DNA from 2 places in the Arthrobacter sp. UYCu511 genome. Region 2 is predicted to be linked to the other one. Evidence: riboswitches for the same ligand, from Rfam matches in the RefSeq annotation. Region 2 holds a riboswitch; the other holds the start of a gene.

Region 1 (10,155 bases), on a different contig from region 2:
TGTTCTGGGCGAGGACGATTTTCCGTGGGCGTTGTCGCTTGGCCGGGGCGCCGCTGAGGCAACGGTGAAAGTGTTGGACAAGCTCGGCGTCGAACGTGGAGAAGTGGCCGCGCTGGAGGCGCAGACCCTGGAAATACTAAGAGACGCCAACGGCCCGCTTGATCCGAAACAGCTCAAGGAACAGTTGGGTGAGGCGGTGCGCAGCCTCGGCGATGCCGGTAAGAAGAAGGGTGTAGCGACCACGCTGCCCACAGTGCTCGGGCTGCTGCAAGCTGATGGCCGCATTCGCCGTGTACCCGTCAACGGCAGGCTCGATCAGCAGCGCTACGCCTACACTGCATGGGATCTGAGCCCTGTCCATGAATCGGGAGAGGATGCGCGCGCCATGCTCATGGAGAAGTACTTGGGGTGGACCGGCGGGGCAACGCTGAAGCAAACCCAGTGGTTCACAGCCTTCACCGTGGCGCAAACAAAGGCGGCGCTGGAAGCTGTGGACGCAGTAGAACATGAGGGGCTGTGGATGCTGCCACGGGATGTTCAGGCAGCCGAAGATTTCACCCTCCCGCCAGAGGAGCAAATCCAGTTGCTGGCTGGCTCTGATTCCCTCTTCCTGCTGCGCCGGAACGCAGTGGAGCACTTTGCCGGTGATGACGGGGACCGTGCGCTCCTGAACACAAAAGTTGCCCTGCAGGCCGATCTGCCGGATCACCCCATCGTGGACCGCGGGCGGATCATAGGGCTGTGGCAGTACGATCCAGGCGGGCAGAGAATTGCCCACTGGCTCTTCGAACCACCGAGCGCCCCCGTGAGCCAACGCATAGCCGAGGTGGAGGAATTCATCCGCGAAGACTTGGGAGATTTCCGCTCCTTCAGCCTGGACTCGCCCGCGAGCCGGCAAAAACGCATCGACGCACTCAACGCGGCGGCCGGGCAACGGTAAGGCGGCCGTGATGCGAAAAGCAGCAGGAATTGTGGCGGCAGTGCTGCTCCTGTCAGGAACGGGCTGCGGCCAGCCGGTCGGAACCTTTGGGGGCGACGGCTGCATGCCGCCCTCGTTCTCGCTCAGCGCCGATGCTGCCCGCCCCGGAGAGTCTTTCACCATCAGTGCCGATGATGCCACATGCAACCCTCGCTATGGTGACACCGCGCAAATCCAGCTCGAAGTCATGGATGGCTCCGGTGTAAAGATTGTGGACACCCTGGCTCCCATGAACGACGCCGGCGGGTTCAGTACCGCCGTGACCCTCCCCGAATCTGCCGTCCCCGGCACAGGATCTGTGGCTGCCTTCCCTTATAACCTGGACTGGTGCGATGACACGGGGCGGAACAATAGGGTGGGCCATGGCGCAGCAGAAATCCACAGGGCTTCCTGTGTGCTGCCCTCGCAGACGCTTACCATCGAGCCCTAAGAGCAGCCACTGAACCATTTTCTGGGGGTTGCCACTGAGGCCGCAGGCTACTAGCGGTGGCTACTAAAGAAGTCCCTTAACAGTGCCGCGCATTCGTCCGCGCGCACACCGGGGAATACCTCCACCCAGTGGTTGAGCCGGCGCTCACGCAGCACATCAAAGACCGACCCTGCAGCGCCGGCCTTCTCATCCCACGCGCCAAAAACCACGCGTGGAATCCGGGCCAGAACTATGGCACCGGCGCACATGGTGCAGGGCTCCAACGTGACTACCAGGGTGCAGCCGGCCAGCCGCCACTCACCCAACTTTGCGGCGGCCGCCCGGATCGCCACTACCTCCGCATGCGCCGTGGGATCGCCGTGGGCTTCACGCTCATTGCGGCCCACGCCAAGGATTTCCCCGTCCGGTCCAAGCACTACGGCGCCAATGGGCACATCCGCCGTGGCAAGGGCCAACTGTGCCTGGTCAAGGGCAAGACCCATCCAACCATCATGCAAAGCCGTGGTGGTTGTCTCTATTGGGTAGAAATCAGAGGTGTTGGGCACGGCTCAATGGTAGCTTTTATTCATGCGCGTATTCGTTGCGGACCATCCGCTTATTGCCCACAAGTTGACGGTCCTGCGGGACAAGACCACACCGTCACCTGTTTTCCGCCAGCTCACCGAGGAATTGGTGACTTTGTTGGCTTACGAGGCGACCCGCGGAGTGCGGGTGGAGCCGGTCAATATTGAGACACCGGTGACCTCCGCCGTGGGCACTGGACTGGTCAAGCCCACACCACTGGTTGTCCCGATTTTGCGCGCCGGGCTGGGGATGCTCGAAGGCATGACTCGCCTGCTGCCCACCGCCGAAGTAGGCTTCCTGGGCATGGCACGCAATGAGGAAACCCTCGAGGCCATTACCTACGCAGAACGCCTGCCCGAGGACCTGACCGGCCGTCAGGTGTACGTGCTGGATCCCATGCTGGCCACCGGCGGCACCTTGATTGAGGCGTTCAAGTTCCTCTTTGACCGCGGCGCCGCGGACATCACCTGCATCTGCCTGCTCGCAGCGCCGGAAGGTCTGGCGAAGCTGGAAGCCGCTCATGGCGGGCGTGACAACGTCCACGTTGTGCTTGCATCCATTGATGAGGGTCTCGATGAGAACTCCTACATTGTGCCGGGCTTGGGCGACGCCGGCGACCGCCTCTACGGCGTGGTGGACTAACTCTCGCCGTTAGCATGCGGCTCACGGCTGTGTGAGAGGACGGGCTGGAGGGACACTAGAGGGATTTTAGCGGTGTCCAGCCCACAGGGCGCGGGCCAGTGATGGCCGCACGTTCTTTGTCTGCGGCTGCGGACCAGCCCTGCGCTAGACATGAGCCCGGTGCGCCCACGGGCCCGCGCGCTACCCGGAATCCCACATCCTCAAGGACCGCATCCGGGGCGCTGCCCCGGCGGACCGAGGCCCGGGCACTCCACGGCGGATCATCCCAACCGGCGCCGCGCAGGCTCCTGTACTCGCCGTAGCGGGCCGTGTCCGCGTAGTCCCAGCACCACTCCCAAGCGTTGCCGATCATGTCAAACAGGCCGTAGTTATTGGGTTTTTTGCCGGCGACTGGTTGCGGCCCGTCAACCGCGTCCAGGGCAGTCCACGCAATCTGGGCCAACTCGCCGTACACCGCGGAGAGCGTCCCGCCACGCGCGGCCCACTCCCATTCCGCCTCGGTGGGCAGGCGGTATCCTTGTGCTGCCACGTCCCACTCGACGCTGCGCCCGCAGATTTCATAGGCCGGGGTGAAGCCGTCTTGCACCGAGGCTGCATTGCAAAAGTCCACGGCCTGAAACCAGGTGAGCCCATGCTGTGGAAGCCCGACGGCGGTTGACGGGGTCCCGCTATGCTCCATCACCTTGTGCCACTGGGCTTGGGTGATCTGCGTGCGGCCCAGAGTGAAGGGCGCCAGGGCCACCTCGCGGTGTGTCCCGGAGCGGGCATTACGTAAGGTGATGGTGCCGCCAGGAATCTCCAGCGTGTGCAGGATTAGTACCAGCCCACGGATTCGGAGTGGCCCCAAGCGCCGCAGGGTGAACCGTACCGGTCCTGGATGTAGCCCATTCCCCAGCGAATCTGAGTTTCATAATTTGTGGCCCAATCACTTCCTGCGCTGTCCATCTTGTTGGCAGGCAGCGACTGCGCGATCCCAAAGGCACCGCTGGAGGCGTTTTCGGCGGAGGTGAGCCATTCGGACTCGCGCTGCCACAACTGGCTCAGGCAGCTCATCTGATCTGCTCCCCAGCCGAAGGATGCCAGCTGGGATGAGGCGAAGGCCCGAGCTGCAGCGGGGTCATCCACGGCGCCGGCACGAGCTGGCGGGGCGGGTGTCTCTTTCGCCACCGGCTTGACCGCTTCCGCTTCGGCTTTGACAGCGGCGGCGGTAGGGCCGGACGTGGGGGAGGGCTTTGAGCTGACAGTGATTCCGGAGAAGCTGATAGCTGCGTCGGTAGGAGCGGAGATGGCAGGGGCGCCCTGATCTACGGTTGACGCCAAGCTGCCAATGGAGCTCGCCGCGGCATCATCACTAGATGAATGCGAGGCCACCGAGCCTGCCGCAACAAGAACACCTACGAGCGATGCGGCTGCCACGCACTTGGTGGCAGTGGCGAAGGCCGAGGTGCGCAGGACCGAGGGGCGGCGGCTGGCAGGCTCGGCGCGGCGACGGCCGCGCTGGGGGGTTGAAGACATGGAGGAGCCTCTCTACGCCTGCGAGGTGAGCTGTCGGGAACGGACTAGAGAATCCGGCCGTGCAATGGTCCGTGGCAGCTTTCACTGCTCATAATCGGCTGTTATTGCACTGGCTTAACCCCAAGGGCTTCCAAGTGAGGAAGGCCCGCAAATAATGGGTCCCCCGTCTCTGCCATGGAGAAGTTGGGAAATGGGCGGGGGCAGAGCTCGGCGATCCGTCCATTGATGCCAAGAGCCGATGGTGGCTCAGCGGGCACTTCTGCCAGCGTAACCGAACCGGAACCCTATGTCACATTATGGTAACGACCTTTGTAGCGGATGAGCCACGTAATATTTACTTAGCAATGCTAAGGATCTAGAGTTGCAAGGAGGATATATGAAACTAGTTTCTAACTAGGCAGATTTGCAATGAGGTAGATGAGCACTGATGGCTAAGACTTCCCAGCACAATACCGCCCCTGACGGCACCATTTTGGACCACACCCCTGATACTGGGCCCTTAGCCGCGGAACTGCGCGTGGCAATAATGCGTACTTCGAGGCGGATCCGGGCTGAGGCAGCCACCGGGGAACTTAGCCCCGGGCGCTATTCGGTACTTGCCGGACTCATGGGTGCGCCCCGCACTGTGGGAGAACTGGCCGCCCGGGAACAGATTGCGGCCCCGTCCATGACAAGGATCGTCAATGATCTGGTGGTGGCCGGTTTTGTGAGCCGTGGGGAAAACCCGCTGGACAAACGTCAGGTACGTATTAGTATCACCAGCCTTGGAAGTGCGGCCCTGCTGCAGGCACGGTCCATGCGGACTGCGTGGCTGGCGCAGCGGCTAGCGGCGCTTACTCCCGCACAGCAGGCCACGCTCCACGAGGCCTCAATGATTCTGCAAGCGATGAGCGCACCAGAGATGGGCATGCAAGAGGTGAAAGCCTAGATGAACTCCATGTTCCGCGCCCTGAAAGTGCATAACTATAGGCTCTGGGTAACAGGGGCTTTGGTGTCCAATATTGGTACGTGGATGCAGCGTGTTGCCCAAGACTGGTTGGTTCTGACCGTTTTGACCCACAATTCCGGAACGGCTGCCGGCATCACTACGGGCCTGCAGTTCCTGCCCATTGTCTTCCTTGGTCCCTACGCCGGGCTGCTCGGTGACCGGGTGAACAAGCGCAAGTTGCTGCTCATCACACAGACAGCCATGGGACTTTGTGCGTTTTTGTTGGGAATGTTGGTTGTTACGGGGGCTGTACAACTGTGGCATGTATATGTACTGGCACTTCTTCTGGGTGTGGCCAGTGCCTTTGACGCACCGTCACGTCAGGCCTTCGTCTCTGAGGTAGTTGGAAAGGACGACATACCCAACGCAGTTGCGCTGAACAGTGCCTCCTTCAACTTAGCTCGGCTGGCAGGCCCCGGCGTTGCCGGTCTGGTCATTGCCCTGGTGGGCACGGGCCCCGCCTTTCTTATCAATGCCGCCAGCTTTGCCGCCGTCATCTTTTCCTTGTGGCGGATGCGTACCGCAGAACTTGTCCCCGCGGTACATGTGCCCCGAGCCAAGGGGCAGATCCGCGAAGGACTGGTCTATATTCGGCAGCGGCCAGATCTTCTGATGATCATGGTCCTAGTATTTTTGGTGGGCACCTTTGGCATGAATTTCCAGATCACCAACGCACTCATGGCCACCACCGTGTTCCACTTGGGACCAGGGGAGTACGGGTTGCTCGGCTCCGTCATGGCGATTGGCACGCTGGGTGCGGCCTTACTGGCGGCCCGGCGAAAGAACATGCGCATGATGTACATAGTTGGCGGTGCTTTGGCCTTCGGTGTCACAGTGGGCATAGCTGCCCTGATGCCGAGCTACGTCCTGTACGCGCTGGCTCTAATCCTCGTGGGGCTGGCCTCATTAACATTCATGAACGCTTGCAACACCACCGTGCAATTGACCACCGATTCTGCCATGCGGGGCCGGGTGCTTGCTGTGTACATGGTGGTCCTTCAAGGTGGGACACCCATTGGGGCACCACTTGTTGGTTGGATTGCCACCGAGTTTGGGGCCCGGTGGTCACTGGGGATGGGGGCCGTTGTGGCGTTCGTGGCGGGCCTGGCCGCACTGTTCTTGATGAACAGGCGCAATAATGTGCGGCTGCGGGATCAATTCAAGAGTTTGCGGCCTGCGTGGATGGTGCGGGGACTGCGCCACACGGCGGGATAGCCAGAGCAATCGGCAATCAGCAATCAGCCGGAGCAATCAGCGAGCAGCAAAAGTAAACAGTGAGCGCCCGGGGTCCTCTAAGTAAACATCTGTTTACCTAGCGTGAAAATCTGGGAGAAAGCTGGGCGGATCGGCCAACTTGCCGAGGGCATCTTAGCTATGCTTTTGAACGCGCTGAATAAATTTATACGAATGAGCATATTGATCGAACTTATTGATCTCAAAGCACTCAATAATGTTATTTTCTTTGACGCAAAGCGTCATATGGTCACAAAGTGAGAGCAAAGCAACAGTATCGGCTTGATCACAAATTAGAGCACAATCTCACATCGTGGACACTTTGGGGCTATGTTACTTGCAAGTTCCCTTTGTTACGTAGGACACTGGCAAGTGTGAACACCCACTCAGTAAATTCTGCAGCCGCAGCAACTGCCCGCCTCGGATCGACCGGACGGTTTACGCGTGGTTGTCGAATGCAGTCCTAGCTCACAATCCTGGCAGCCATCCCAACGCACCACGCGTTAGGTACGTGCAGCTAGTCTTTGCCCTTGGGTCGGCTCTGGAGACAGGGCTTTTCGGTTCTGTAGGGGCAGAACCACAGGAAGCATTCGCGCCGTCCTCACACGGCCATACACCTAGGTAGTTCAATGTCAGTAGCATCCGGATACGTCCACATCTCTGTCCGCAACGCCGCCAAGGCCGTTGCCCGCAACACCAGCCAAGGTGCTGGATACCGCAGCTCACACCAAGAGCACGCCGGCTACCGCGCCGATACTCCCAGCGCCGCTGCCCGCTTGCGCGCCGTCCCGGCCGCTGACAGCAACCCCATGACGGCGCCCACGCCCGTTATTGCCGGCGGCGAGGCAGATGTGCTCCGCGGCGTCAGCCCCGATAACGTTGCCCGCGGCTTTGTGCTGTACGTGGGCGTGGACGAGGACACGGCCGCCGCTGCGGGAACGTCCTTGGCCAAGCTTGCACAGGACATTCGTGCTTACGCCCAAACCCTTGTCCCGCAGGCCCAAAGCTATGCAGCGGTGGCGATTGCGCCGTCGGACGCGGTGGGAACCCCGCTGGACGTGGTCCGTTCCACCTTCGGCGATCCCACAGTGGCCAGCCGCCAGCGTCAGGAACCCGTGCGCACCCCCGCCGCGGAACAGCGCCCCACTGGCGTGTTGATTGATCTGGCCCGCCGGGAAGTACACCTGGACGGCGATACCCTGAACCTCACCTTCAAGGAGTTCGAGCTGCTGAACTACCTTGTGGAAAACGGCACGCGTACCGTAGGCCGCGACGAACTCTTGAGCGGGCTCTGGTCCAACGCCGATGAGGTCCCCAACGAGCGCACCATCGACGTGCACATCCGCCGCCTGCGCTCCAAACTGGGCCGCCTGGCCAACACCGTGCGCACCGTCCGCGGCGAAGGCTACCGCTTCTACGAGCACCCCGAAGTGGTTGTTTGGGCTGCGCCGGAATACTCCATCTAACGCCCATAACTGAAGGCTCTAGTAGCGCTCCTGAACATGCACGACGGCGGATTCCCCACCTGGGCGGGGAATCCGCCGTTGTGCACTTCTAACACTCACTAAACTAGAAGAATGAGCGAACACCACATTAAGCGGCTGATCCTAATGCGCCACGCCAAGGCGGCATTTCCGCTGGGCGTAGAAGACCATGACAGGCCACTGGCCCAACGTGGCCACACCGAGGCGCCCCTGGCTGGCAAATGGCTGATGGAAAACTCGGTGGTCCCGGACTTTATCCTGTGCTCATCAGCGCTGCGCACCCGTCAGACGTGTACCTGGGTGTGCCAGCAGCTCGGCGAGAAAGCACCCACCCCCAAGCTGGAATCGGGCCTCTATGCGGCCGGAGCCACCTCGATGCTTTCGGTCATCAATCACGTGCCAGAAACCGTGGGTACCCTGATGGTGATCAGCCACATGCCAGGTATCCAGTCGCTGGCGCTGCGGCTGGCGTCGCGGGAATCAGACCAGGACGCCTACATGGATCTGGCCTCAGGGTTTCCCACGAGTGCGTTTGCCGTGTTTGAGCACAGTGGCGACTGGGCCACTCTTGACGGTCAGGACGCCACGTTGGTGAACTTTGTGGTGCCGCGTTAGCCACTCTGCCGGGTGGTCTCTGGTGCGCCTCTGGTGCGCTAGGGCCTGAGCCGGGTGGCTCAGGCCTCCATCTCGGGCATGAGGGTTTTCAGTGTCCAGGTCTTCTTCTGGTGGACGGCTGCCCAGGCCATCACGAAACCGAGGACCATGTAGCCCAGTAGGCCCAGGACTATTGGCACCAGCGCTGCAATCTCAGAGCCGTAAATCAAGTGGCGCATGCCCTCCACAACATGGCCCATGGGCAGTACTTGGTGCATGATGTGCAGGGGTTCTGGGGTTGTCTGCCAGGGGAAGGTGCCGCCGGAGGAGACCAGCTGGAGCACCAGCAGGATCAGCACCACGAACTTCCCAGGTGTCCCCAACAGGGCCACGATCCCCTGGATCAGCGCCGTGAAGGCCAGCGAGGCCAGCATGAGCAGGCCCAGGGTGAGCCACGGGTGGCTTGGTTCCAGCCCCAGCCCAAAGTGCACCACGGCGTAGAGCAGCAGCGCCTGTGCGGTGGCCACCGCGGCAAAGGGCAGCCAGCCGCCAATGGCAATCTTCCACGACGGGGCGTTGGAGGCCAAGGCCCGCACCGTCAGCGGACGCATCACCTGCACCAGCATGAAGGCGCCAATCCACAAGGCAAGCACCAGGAAGAACGGTGCCAGACCTGAGCCGTAGTTGGCCGCCTGGGCCTGGGATACGGAGTCAATGCGGATGGGATCGGCAATGACACCCGCCGCGTTCTCCTTGTCCTTGTCATTGGGGTTAGGAACCGAGCCTGAGCCACTGCGCAATTGCTTGGCCAGTTCGTTGGCCCCTGAGGAGAGTTTGCTGGATCCTGACTTCAGATCACCCGCGCCGGTATCCAGCTTCTTGGCGCCCGCTGCCAGCGCTTCTGCGCCATCTAGGGCCGTGAGCTGACCATCAGCAAGGGTGCCGGCGCCTGTTGAGAGTTCCCCGGCCCCTGCGTGGGCTTGCTCAATAGCCGTGGTGAGCGCCGGCGTAGCGCCTGCCAATTTTTTGGCCCCGTCGGCAACCGCAGCGGCCCCGGTAGCGAGCTTTTGCACATCTTCAGCGCTGGCGGAGAGCTGGTTTTTCAAGTCAGAGATGGCGGGGCTTGTGGCGGCTGTCTCCAGCCGGGTACGGATCGTGCTTGCTTGTTCCTGAGTCAGAGTGCCGTCCGTGACCAGCGAATCGAGCTTGTTGTTGATGGCGGTGTTGACGGCGTCGTCAAGCTTCTCGGCCGATCCAATGGCGCCCTGAACCTTAGAGTTCAAGGCGGCGTTGCCTCCTGAAACTGCTGCCGCACCATCAGAGAGTTGCTGCGTATCATCGGGTAGGGTGGCCGTTTTCGTCTCCAACTGGCCCAGCCCGGTGTTCAGTGCAGAGGCCCCGGCCTGCAGCTGCTTGGTCCCGGCCACCAGGTCCTTTTGTCCAGCTGCCAGCTGGTCGGCTCCCGTGAGGAGATCCGAGGTACCTCCCTTGAGCGTGCCCACCCCGGTGTCCAATGTGGCGGCTCCGTCCGCCAATTGTTGCGCCCCGTCAGCAGCCTTCACAAGCTGCGCATGGATGGTGCCATAGCCGGTGAGAAGGGAGTTGGCGGTCTGTTCGCCTACCTGCTGGGCAACGGAGGCATGAACCTGGGTGGCTACTTTATCCACAATGGAGGTCAGCAAATAGTTGTTGGCGTCATTAGTGGTCACGCTCATCATGGCCTGCG
Region 2 (10,155 bases):
CACCGGACGCGTGCCGGGCTCGGCCTTGATGATGGAGGAGGCGGCCAGGAACGGGGCGTTGTTGGTGGCGGAGGCAAACTTGGAACCAAACTCACCGAAGGAGAGGTGCTGTGCCTTGTTTTCCACCAGACCAAACGCCGCAACATCCCAGAACGCGGTGGATCCACCCACGCCGAGAATCACCTCGTAATCGTCGGGTGCATTGAAGAACTGCTTCAGGCCGCTGCGGACATCGCCCACAAGGTTCTTCACGGGCGCCTGGCGGTGGGAGGTGCCAAGCAGTGATGTGCCGGCTTCGGAGAGTGCCGCGACCTGCTCGGGACGGACCTTGGAGGGGCCGGCGCCGAAGCGGCCGTCGGCCGGGTGCAGGTTGGCGGGAATGGTGAGGGGCGTGGATTCGCTCACAGCTGGCTCCAAAATTTAAGCGATGGAAGTGTCCTTGGTTGATCAAGGACTCTTGCCAATTCTGCCGTAGAAGTTCGCTGAGCGGAAAAATGAGTGGGAAACGAAAAATATTGTTCAACGGCGAACGGCTGCCAGGGATGGACTGGTTACCAACAGGTATGGTATTCAGGCTAACGTAGAGATGAAAAGACTTTGCTCAATATTCTTGCCCAAAACAGGAGGATGCTGCCGTGGCCGATCTGATTGACACGACTGAAATGTATTTGCGGACCATCCTGGAATTGGAAGAAGAGAGCATTGTGGCTCTACGGGCCCGCATCGCCGAACGCCTACACCATTCTGGGCCCACAGTCTCCCAGACCATTGGGCGGATGGAACGCGATGGCTTGGTGATCGTCTCCGGTGACAGGCATCTGGAACTGACCACAGCCGGCCGTGAGAAGGCAACCCGTGTCATGCGCAAACACCGTCTGGCGGAGCGGCTTCTCGCGGATGTTATTGGTCTGGACTGGGCTTATGTGCACGAAGAAGCCTGCCGTTGGGAACACGTCATGAGCGAAAGAGTTGAGCAGCGCTTGTTCGACTTGCTAGGCCACCCCAAGGAATCGCCGTACGGAAACCCCATTCCGGGGTTGGAAGAGCTAGGTGGCGAAGTGGCGCCCTTATTTGCTGCCGGATTGGTCACACTCGTTGCTGCCATGGCCGCCTATGCTCCCGAACAGGAAGTGATCATCCACCGGCTGTCCGAAAGGATACAGGTGGAGCCCGAGCTCCTGCTCCAATTGGATGAGGGTGGGCTGCGCCCAGGGGCCCGTATCTCCCTAGCCCAGGTGGGCGAGTACATCTCCGTACGGGTTCCCGGCATTGAAGGCGCCTTGGAATTGCCGCCAGAAGTGGCATCCCACGTGTTCGTCTCCATGGGTTAAGAGATTTTTGACACGGCATTTTCAATAGAACAGGTAACGGAATTGTTACGTTTACCGCTTGTGCCGTATAGTATTTATCTGACGCCGTAATCAAAGCGTTACCGTTCTGCGACACCGAACCTTGCCTTCGCAGCCCGGCCAGTAATCATTTAGGCAAGGGCGGGGGAACCACTTTTGACGGCCCAATAGGCCGTCTTGGGGTGAAGTCCACACTCGAATGCAATACCCGCAACAACCCTGACGCAGCATCCTGTTGGACTGCGCCATGGCTATGCGTGTGCCTAAGGGCGTAGGCCGGATCGAAAGTTACACTCTCTGATCCGAATCCGACAGCTAACTTCGCAGGTGCTTTATGTAGAGAGGTTTTTAGTGTCAGAGGTTAAACAGCGGGGACGCCGTCGCGCGTCATCGCAGGCAACTCATGAGCTCATGTCAGTGCCCGGGAGCCGACGTGAACTGATTGCCGCAGAGCGGGCAGCTGCCCCTTCAGGAATTTCAGTAGCCCAGCTGCTGCGTGCCGGAGCCTCCAGCGGCGCCGGCCAGAAAATGGGTGTTGCCATGGCAGCCACAGGCCTGGTCCTGGCTGTCACGCTTCCCTCAGCCCAAGGTGCGGATGAATTCCCCATGGATGCTGCAGCCGCGGTTTCACTGGAGAGTCCAGTCACAGCCGGCGCTCAGATCCCCATTACTTTTGCTACTCCGGACATTGCCAGCGCCCTGAATCCCGATGGTCAACTGAAGGAAACGCTGAAGGTCAACGCCTCCAACGTGGCCCCTCAGGCGGCCAAGGGAACCCTCTCAGCGCCCCTGAAGCACATTGAGACCACCTCACCCTTCGGAAACCGCATCAGCCCCATCACCGGCCAAATCGGTGAACAGCACACTGGTCAGGACTTTGCCGCCCCGTGCTCCTCCGACGTTTTTGTTGCCGCAGGCGGCGTAGTGACGTTCGCTGGCTGGCACAATTACGGCGGCGGCAACAGGGTTGTTGTGAACCACGGTAACGGTCTGTCCACTTCCTACAACCACATGAGCAGCCTCGGCGTCAAGGTGGGGCAGAAGCTTGAGCGCGGAGACCAGGTAGGCCTCAGCGGAACAACGGGCGCCTCCACAGGCTGCCACCTCCACTTTGAAGTCATTATTGACGATGAAGTTGTCGATCCCATGGGTTGGCTCTAACTCCTCCACAGGCCCTTTTAGTTACGACTTAGTCACAGGACCGTGACCTGAACGTGACATTGGGAAAAATCTGTTGTACCGTCGTAATCGCGCCAACTTTGAATCAAGTCGGCGTCCATGAGTTGATTGCCTAGCTCTGCCACTACTCATGGTCCGTTCGTATCAATCGTCTGGCAGGGGCGGGGGAACCAATAATCGGGATTCGCGTTATTTTTGCGAAACCCTAGGGGTGAAGCCGCGAAGCGTTCAAACACTGAATAGGAAGAAATTCCTTACGTGCGCCAACGTGGAGCGGCCGGGTGACTCCCATCCGAATCCGACAGCTTACCTCGCAGGCTTTGGGAGAGGAATCCTTCTTGGCTTCAAACACTGCCCTTGGGCGCCACCGCGCCGAGGTTGTTAAGACCAGTCCGATCTCCACCCTCACGAAAGCCGTCAGTTTCAATGTCGGTGGGGTTGGTCGTCAGGCCGCTGTAATCGCAGCAGCGTCAGGATTGGTACTGACTTCAGGTATCGCCGCAAACGCTGCAACTCCCACCGTGGAGCGCGCTTCCGACGGTGCTACCACGCTGAACCTGAACACGGAACTTGCTTCCGCGATCACGGCAGCATCCACGGTGAAGATTTCCTTCGCCACCCCCGCTATCACCTCCACCCCGGCTCCTGTAGTAGTTGAAGAGCCGGCAGTTGTAGAGGCCCAGTCCAGCGAAGTTGAAGCAGTAGCAGCACCTGCAGTAGCAGAAGCAGCAACAGCAGCAGCAGCTCCGACGCTTACCGTTGCTAGCCCTGAGCCGGAAGCTCCCAAGGTAGTAGCCAATAGCGGAGTCGGCTCAATCATTGCCAGCGCTGCCTTGGCTCAGCTTGGTGTGGTTCAGGACTGCACCGCGCTGGTCCGCAACGCTCTGTCTGCTGCAGGGATTTCCTGGGTAGGCTGGCCTGGTGACTACCTGAACAAGGGCCGGCTAGTATCCCAGGGCGAAGCCCAGCCCGGCGACTTGATTTACTATGCAGATGGTGGCGTGGGCCTGGCCCACATTGCTGTTTACATTGGCAACGGCCAGGCAGTTCACGGCGGTTACATGGGAAACACCCAGATCGCCGGAGCCAGCATACCGGGAGCCTCGGCACCGGTCTTCATTGCAGTGGGTCACTAAGTAGTACCAGCTTTCTTGCTCAAAGCCCCGTCATTCGACGGGGCTTTGGCATTTAATCCCTCGTCTATCCGGGGAGTACCCGCGGTCCCTGAATATTCGAGCGCTGTGAGCATCCGGCTACCCGGGAAGTATTCCGCGCGTCTAAGCCGGGAGTATGCGATGAACAGTGAGCTCCTGATCCGGCACGTCTAGAGCGTCCGGACCGGCACCCTCCGGACCGGCACCCTCAGCGTCGGCGCCGTGTGCACCCACCCCATCCCTGCCTTGGGCATCCTCGGCGGGTCCGCCATGGTGGATGGAGGTGGCCAGCGGAATTTCCTTGACGAACATTAACAGGATTCCGGCCAGCACAAGTAGCGGCACCATGTAAACAAAGATGGGTGTCAGCGCGTCACTGTAGGAGCCGATCACCACGGTGCGCAATTGCTCAGGCAGCGCCCGTACTATAGCCGGTGTCAGAGAGTTGATGCCGGTGCTACCGCTGCCGCCGGACGCGCCAGCCGGGATACGCTCTGTCAGCAGTGTTGCCAGCCTGTGAGCAAAGAGGCTCCCCACCACGGCAGAACCCAGCGAAGCGCCGATCTGGCGGAAGTAGTTGTTGGATGCGGTGGCCATGCCAACCTGCGAGTTGGGGAACTGGTTTTGCACAATCAACACCAGAATCTGCATTGAGGTGCCCAGTCCAATTCCCATAAGGGCCAGGTAGCAGCAGATCAACCAGACCTCCATGGTGGCGGACATGGTGGAGAGCAGTACCAAGGCAATAGCCACAATGAACATGCCCGCAACAGGGAGCCACTTGTACCGTCCGGTGCGGCTGACGATCTGCCCCGACAGGATCGAGGTGACCAGCAAGCCAGCCATCATGGGGATCATGAGGAAGCCTGCCTGGGTGGCATTGGCTCCCGTGACCATCTGCAAGAACGTGGGCATGTAGGCCAGTGTGCCGAACATGGCAATTCCGGTGATGAGCCCGGCCGCCGTCGTTAGGTTAAAGTTGCGGTCCTTGAAGAGGTGCAGTGACATGATGGGATGCTCAGCCCTGCTCTCCACCCAGATGAACAGGCAGGCGGCAAGTACCGTGCCTGCACTCATACCAATGATCTGCGGGGAACCCCAGCTGTACTTGGTGCCGCCCCACGTACTGACCAGTACCAGAAGCGTGGAGGTGATGCCAAGAAGTGCCATGCCAGCCACATCCACACGGACCTTAACCTTTGGATGGGCCGGCAGTCGCAGGAAGAAGATGGCGCAGACAATGGCGAGCAAGCCCAGCGGGATGTTCATCCACAGGCCCCACCGCCAGCCGATCCCGTCGGTGAACCAGCCACCCAGCAGCGGCCCGGCCACCGAGGATAGGGCAAACACGCCACCTAGGATACCCATGTACCGGCCACGTTCACGGGCGGGAACAACATCGGCAATGATGGCTTGAGAGAGCAGCATCAAACCGCCGCCACCGAGGCCCTGAACACCGCGGCCTATGATCAGCCACGTCATGTCAGGTGCCAGACCGCCCACGATCGAACCGAGAATGAACACTGAGATGGCCCCAATGAAGAGGCCTTTACGGCCCATGAGATCGCCCAGTTTGCCGTAAATGGGAAGCATGATGGTGGAGGCCAAAATGTAGATCGTGATGACCCACAGCATCTCGTTGACGCCATTGAGCTCGCCAACAATGGTGGGAAGCGCCGTGCTGAAAATTGTTTGGTCAAGGGAGGCCAACAGCATGGTCAACATCAGTCCTGCGAAAACCAGGAGAATGCTGCGGCGATCCGATGCTGCGGGGGGATTCACAATTTTGGTAGTTGAAGTCATGGCTGATTCCTAGCGGCCGGATGATGTGCAGGAGTTTTTGGGTATCTATTGTCAAAAGTAGTACGACGCCGTGCCGTCGCCTTGGCCGGTCACGCCGGCTTTGCGTTGGGGGCGGGCCAGGCGGCGGGCGCCTGAGTGCTCAGGGCCAGTGTTCGTTGGTGGTGACCCGCTGGATCAGTGCGGAGGTGGTGCGCATGAGTGTTTCCCTAGTCGAGGTGAAATTGCCAGCAACCCATTTTTGCAAGGCAAACCGCAGAGCCCCTGAGGCCAGGGCAACCACCATATGCGCCTCGTCCTCGAGATCCGGGGTGTCCGTGGTGCTGCGCCCCTCGTGCTGGAAACGCTCCAGAACGTACCCCGCAAAGATTTCTTCCATTTCACTGATGCGGGACTTTTCCCTATTTAACAGCTCGGGTGTTTGGTAGATGAGGCGGTGCCTGCCCTGGAACAGTTCCAGATCCGTTTCCGCTGCGAGGAAGGTGCCGCAGATGAGTTCAAAGAGTTCACGGAACACACTGGGCCCGGCGCCTTCCACGAAGTCCCTGTGTTGTTGCGCCGTGGGCAGTGGCTTATGGGCACTAATGTAGGCGCCTTCCTTGCTGCCAAAGTAGTTGAAGAAGGTGCGCGGGGAGACGGTACTTGCGGCACAGATCATCTCCACTGTGACGTTTTCATAGCCGTGGGCTAGTCCCAGTGCAATGGCTTCGCGGCGAATGGTGAGGCGGGTCGCGGCACGTTTTCTACTCCGCAAAGAATGCTGATCGGAATCATCATCGGAGCAGAGTTGAGATGCTGTGTGGTTCGGCAGATCAATTTTCATGACGGCTCCAAAATAAGGTGCGCAGTCTGTGCCACGCTGTTCCGTTGGGCACAAAATCAGAATAATTGCAGTTCCTGCAAATTTGCAATGAGTGCACAAATACTTTTTCATTTTTCGCTGAGCTCTTGAGGGTGTGGAGAATTCTCAGCTGCTCAGTGCCGATACTATGGCCCCATGACTGACATTGACGGAGGAGATTTGCACGCCCTGATCCTGGCCGGCGGACTCTCGCGAAGACTGGGCGGGGTGGCCAAAGCGGGGCTCATGCTCGAGGAACAAACGCTACTGGCACGCACGGTGGACGCTGCCGCGTGCGTCATCGCAGCCCACCGGACCACGGCGTCCGGGGCAGGACAAGGCGACGGTGGCATCGCCGTCGTGGGTCCAGTGGAGAAGATTGCTGGCTGGCTGGCAACTGCCAAACACTGCGGGCAGGCGGTGGCGGTGCAGGAGAACCCGCCCTATTGCGGTCCGGCGGCCGGCATTGCTGCGGGTACAGGAGCTTTGGCAGGAGAGTCCGGGCATGTTTTAGTCCTTGCCTGCGACATGCCCCATGCTGGCGAGGTGGCACGTTTTTTGGTGGCAAAACTTGCTGATTGTTCGCCCGGTGAGGGGGTCATGGCTGTGGCTGCGGGCAAGCAGCAGCCGTTGGCGGCCATCTACCCGCTGGCGGAACTACGTGCGGCGGCTGATGCGGCGCGGGCATCACACAGACTGGAGAATGCTTCGGTTTTCTCCCTGATTGCTAGGCTGAACATGTTGGAGGTTGCTGTACCAGCGCAGCTGACGGCAGACATTGATACTTGGGCGGACGCCCGTTCGCAGGGGATCGCGGCCGGGCCGCCCGCTGCGGAAGGATGAGCGTTGGAAGATCACGACGAATTATTGCAAAAGTGGACGCAAACATTGCTGGATGCCTTTGAAATTGGTGACCTTGAGGTCGACGTGCACGCTGTCTTAAACGTGGCAGGGGTTGCGGCGCATTCAATCGTGCGTCCGGCAGCACCGCTGACCACCTTCATTGCCGGGTTGGCTGCCGGTTTGGCAGCAGGTTCGGGCCAGGCTACCGAGGAGGCAGCCATGAAGGTAACTCTTCGGATGGCGAAGCAGTTGGCGGCAGCACAGGCGCCCGCGGCTGAAGACGCCACTGGCGCCACTGACTCCGCAGGCGCTACTGACTCCACTGACTCCGCAGGACAATAGGGCGACCAAGATGAATCGTGCCAGTATGGCAGCCGGGGAGGTTGCCGGAGATGCCCCTGAGGGGGTTGCCCAGGCAACAGCCGCTGACGGGGTTGCCGCGCAGGCTGCGAAGTCGCGGGCGCTGCCCCTTACGTGGATCGAAGCCCGCGATCACGCGTGGAGTGTGGCCCGTCCTTTGGCTGCCCACACTGTTCCACTCGCACTGGCTGTGGGGCGAATTCTCGCGGCAGATGTAGTCTCCTGCCACGCCATGCCACACTATGCATCCTCAGCCATGGATGGGTGGGCGGTTGCGGGGAGTCCGCCATGGATTCTGGCCGAGAAGGGCAGTCGGATCACCCCGGGGCAGGCCGCACCTATAGTCACCGGTGGGCTGATTCCTCCCGGCGCCAAGGCTGTGCTGCGCAGCGAATCGGGCGAGATCTCCACCGACGAGGATGGCCTGCCGATTTTGGTGCGTGGGGCTGGTGCCCGTCCGGGAGAGCCAAAAAACGGCCAGCACATCCGCCCTGCTGGTCAGGAGGCTGCTGAAGCGGAATTGCTGATCAAGGCAGGAGTCATGCTGAACCCGGCACACGTATCACTGGCCGCCCTGGGCGGACTCGACGAACTTCCCGTGATGGGGCGGCCCGCCGTCAAGATTGTCCTGACGGGAGATGAGGTGGTGTCCGCAGGAGTGCCTGAACCTGGTTTTGTACGGGATGCCTTCTCGCCTCAGCTGGGCGCCGTTCTCAGCCTACTGGGCGGTACCGTAGTGGGCCTGCAACGGGCCGCAGATAACCTTGTCTCCATGCTGGATGCGCTGGCCGACGACGAAGAGGACCCGGCCGACGTCGTAATTACCACGGGCGCAACAGGACATTCCAGCGCCGATTTCCTGCGTGCAGCCATCACGGCCATGGGCGGAATTTTTCACGTCCCGCAGATCGCCATGCGTCCCGGACACCCCACCCTGCTGGCGGAACTGCCGGATGGGCGCTTCATTGTAGGCTTGCCGGGGAACCCGTTGGCGGCCATGGTGGGGCTCATGACCTTGGGAGCGCCGCTGCTGGCGCGGCTCGGTAGTATGGCGAAGCCTGCGTTGACAGAGGTGCGGTGTGGAGCGCCCATCAAAGAATTCCACGGGCCCACCCGGCTCATGCCCTACCGGCTGGTGTACGGCCTGGCCTCACCTTGTGCCCATACGGACTCCGCCATGATGCGCGGACTCGCAGCGGCCGATGGCCTCATGGCGGTGTTGCCGCACGGAGCCAAGATGGGTGAGAGTTTGCCTGCCATGCACCTGCCGTGGAAGTAAACACCGTCACGGAAGTTGAATTCGCTTGCCCGGCTGGATGAGCGCCCAGCGCTGCATTGACCCGTGAGAAAAGGTTGCTCTGTGGGGCTAGAGCAGCCTTTTCTCACGGGTGAATTCTCAGAAGACGTCCTTGCGGACATGCAGCTGGCCAAGCAGTGAGCCTTTGGCCAAATTTTCCGGATCATTCCACCCGCCGAGAACTAGCATCCGCGCTATTTTGATAATTGCGACTCGGGCGCCATTTCCCATATCGTTCTTGTTGATCACGGCCTGGTGCCACCCCAGCGTACTGGTGAGAAAGTTGCGGTCATGGTCCTTTGATTGTTGTTCGGCACTTAGATGATGTGCGCCATCATATTCTGCGCACGTACGGTACCGAGGGCATGACAAATCTGGAGCAATTTTAGGGTTCCCGGCATTATCCCTAATTTCAAAGTTACAGATGAATTCTGGGAGCCCTGAACGTTGGATGGACAGCCTGAGCTGGGTCTCCGGTGCTGAATCTGCGCCCACCCGCACCAGCTTCATGGCTGCCGTGAGCGTGCGTATGCCGCGCTGGTGTGGGTGCTGGGCAATGTACGCATTCAGTTCACTGATTTCCACTAGCGGGAGCTTTCTGGGACCAAAATGCAGGTTATGGGCACAAACGATCTGGTCGGCAACAGCAACCAGTTCATTGACCGTGAGAATTGCTGCAATGTCCACCAGCGTTCTTTGAACGGATGTGACGGGAATACCTTCAACCATGGCGTAATCACGGGTGGTCAGGGACAGCTCATGACCGTGAACTCGGCTGCGCTGTGGTCTGCCTTGTCCAAGATTCTTGGACAAGTGGATCTCTTCATTAGTGAGATACCGGAGGGGGAGCCGGAATTGATGAAGCTTTGCTGCTGTGATGTGGCTGATGAGACTTGAGCTAGTCACGGACGTGATGGCCCGGCAGCTATCAAGGAGGCTAACGTTCATGCCTTGAGGCATACGTACTTCCCGGCATGGTGTCCACAGGTCTGAGGCCCGGGTTCTACCTCGGCTTATACCGGCTTGGCGGGCTTGAGTCAGTGTGAATGGCTTCCCGGCCAGGTTCCAGGGGAGCTGCTGTGGATTTCTCATGTCCTTATTGAGGACCATTTAGGCGGCGCATCCCAGCTAGCTCGTGGCTTTTGTGCATCACTTGGCAAAGCGCTGCTGCTGTGGAGGAAAGAAGGGAGAGATGCCCGAAGTCCGAGTCGCCGCTATCCGAAATTGATCCGTGAGAAAAGGTCGCTCTCACCCGTGAAAGCGACCTTTTCTCACGGATCAAGGGAGGAATGCTGGCGGAGTGGGGCGGAACGGGAAGAAATGGCGAGTGTG

Evidence for each region. Region 2 has a riboswitch for cyclic di-AMP ahead of ABIB48_RS16670 (NlpC/P60 family protein). Riboswitches for the same ligand answer to the same signal wherever they lie in the genome.
Region 1: linked by a shared signal. The riboswitch ahead of ABIB48_RS03795 (aggregation-promoting factor C-terminal-like domain-containing protein) and the one ahead of ABIB48_RS16670 (NlpC/P60 family protein) in region 2 are both predicted to bind cyclic di-AMP.

Annotation. Positions count from the first base shown of each region.
Region 1 covers NZ_JBEPPB010000002.1:102,455-112,609, reverse strand. The annotation lists gene ABIB48_RS03820 (DNA glycosylase AlkZ-like family protein) at 1-940, shown strand, start outside; gene ABIB48_RS03815 (hypothetical protein) at 951-1,409, shown strand; gene tadA (tRNA adenosine(34) deaminase TadA) at 1,460-1,954, opposite strand; gene upp (uracil phosphoribosyltransferase) at 1,977-2,615, shown strand; gene ABIB48_RS03800 (formylglycine-generating enzyme family protein) at 2,671-3,462, opposite strand; gene ABIB48_RS03795 (aggregation-promoting factor C-terminal-like domain-containing protein) at 3,429-4,130, opposite strand; cyclic di-AMP (ydaO/yuaA leader) riboswitch at 4,134-4,337, opposite strand; gene ABIB48_RS03790 (MarR family winged helix-turn-helix transcriptional regulator) at 4,558-5,058, shown strand; gene ABIB48_RS03785 (MFS transporter) at 5,059-6,333, shown strand; gene ABIB48_RS03780 (winged helix-turn-helix domain-containing protein) at 6,981-7,817, shown strand; gene ABIB48_RS03775 (SixA phosphatase family protein) at 7,929-8,450, shown strand; gene ABIB48_RS03770 (YhgE/Pip family protein) at 8,510-10,155, opposite strand, start outside.
Region 2 covers NZ_JBEPPB010000015.1:53,285-63,439, forward strand. The annotation lists gene serC (phosphoserine transaminase) at 1-405, opposite strand, end outside; gene ABIB48_RS16660 (iron-dependent transcriptional repressor DtxR) at 636-1,331, shown strand; cyclic di-AMP (ydaO/yuaA leader) riboswitch at 1,444-1,690, shown strand; gene ABIB48_RS16665 (M23 family metallopeptidase) at 1,761-2,510, shown strand; cyclic di-AMP (ydaO/yuaA leader) riboswitch at 2,652-2,862, shown strand; gene ABIB48_RS16670 (NlpC/P60 family protein) at 2,867-3,664, shown strand; gene ABIB48_RS16675 (MDR family MFS transporter) at 3,806-5,485, opposite strand; gene ABIB48_RS16680 (TetR/AcrR family transcriptional regulator) at 5,625-6,305, opposite strand; gene ABIB48_RS16685 (NTP transferase domain-containing protein) at 6,480-7,166, shown strand; gene ABIB48_RS16690 (DUF6457 domain-containing protein) at 7,170-7,508, shown strand; gene ABIB48_RS16695 (molybdopterin molybdotransferase MoeA) at 7,519-8,805, shown strand; gene ABIB48_RS16700 (putative endonuclease domain-containing protein) at 8,923-9,636, opposite strand.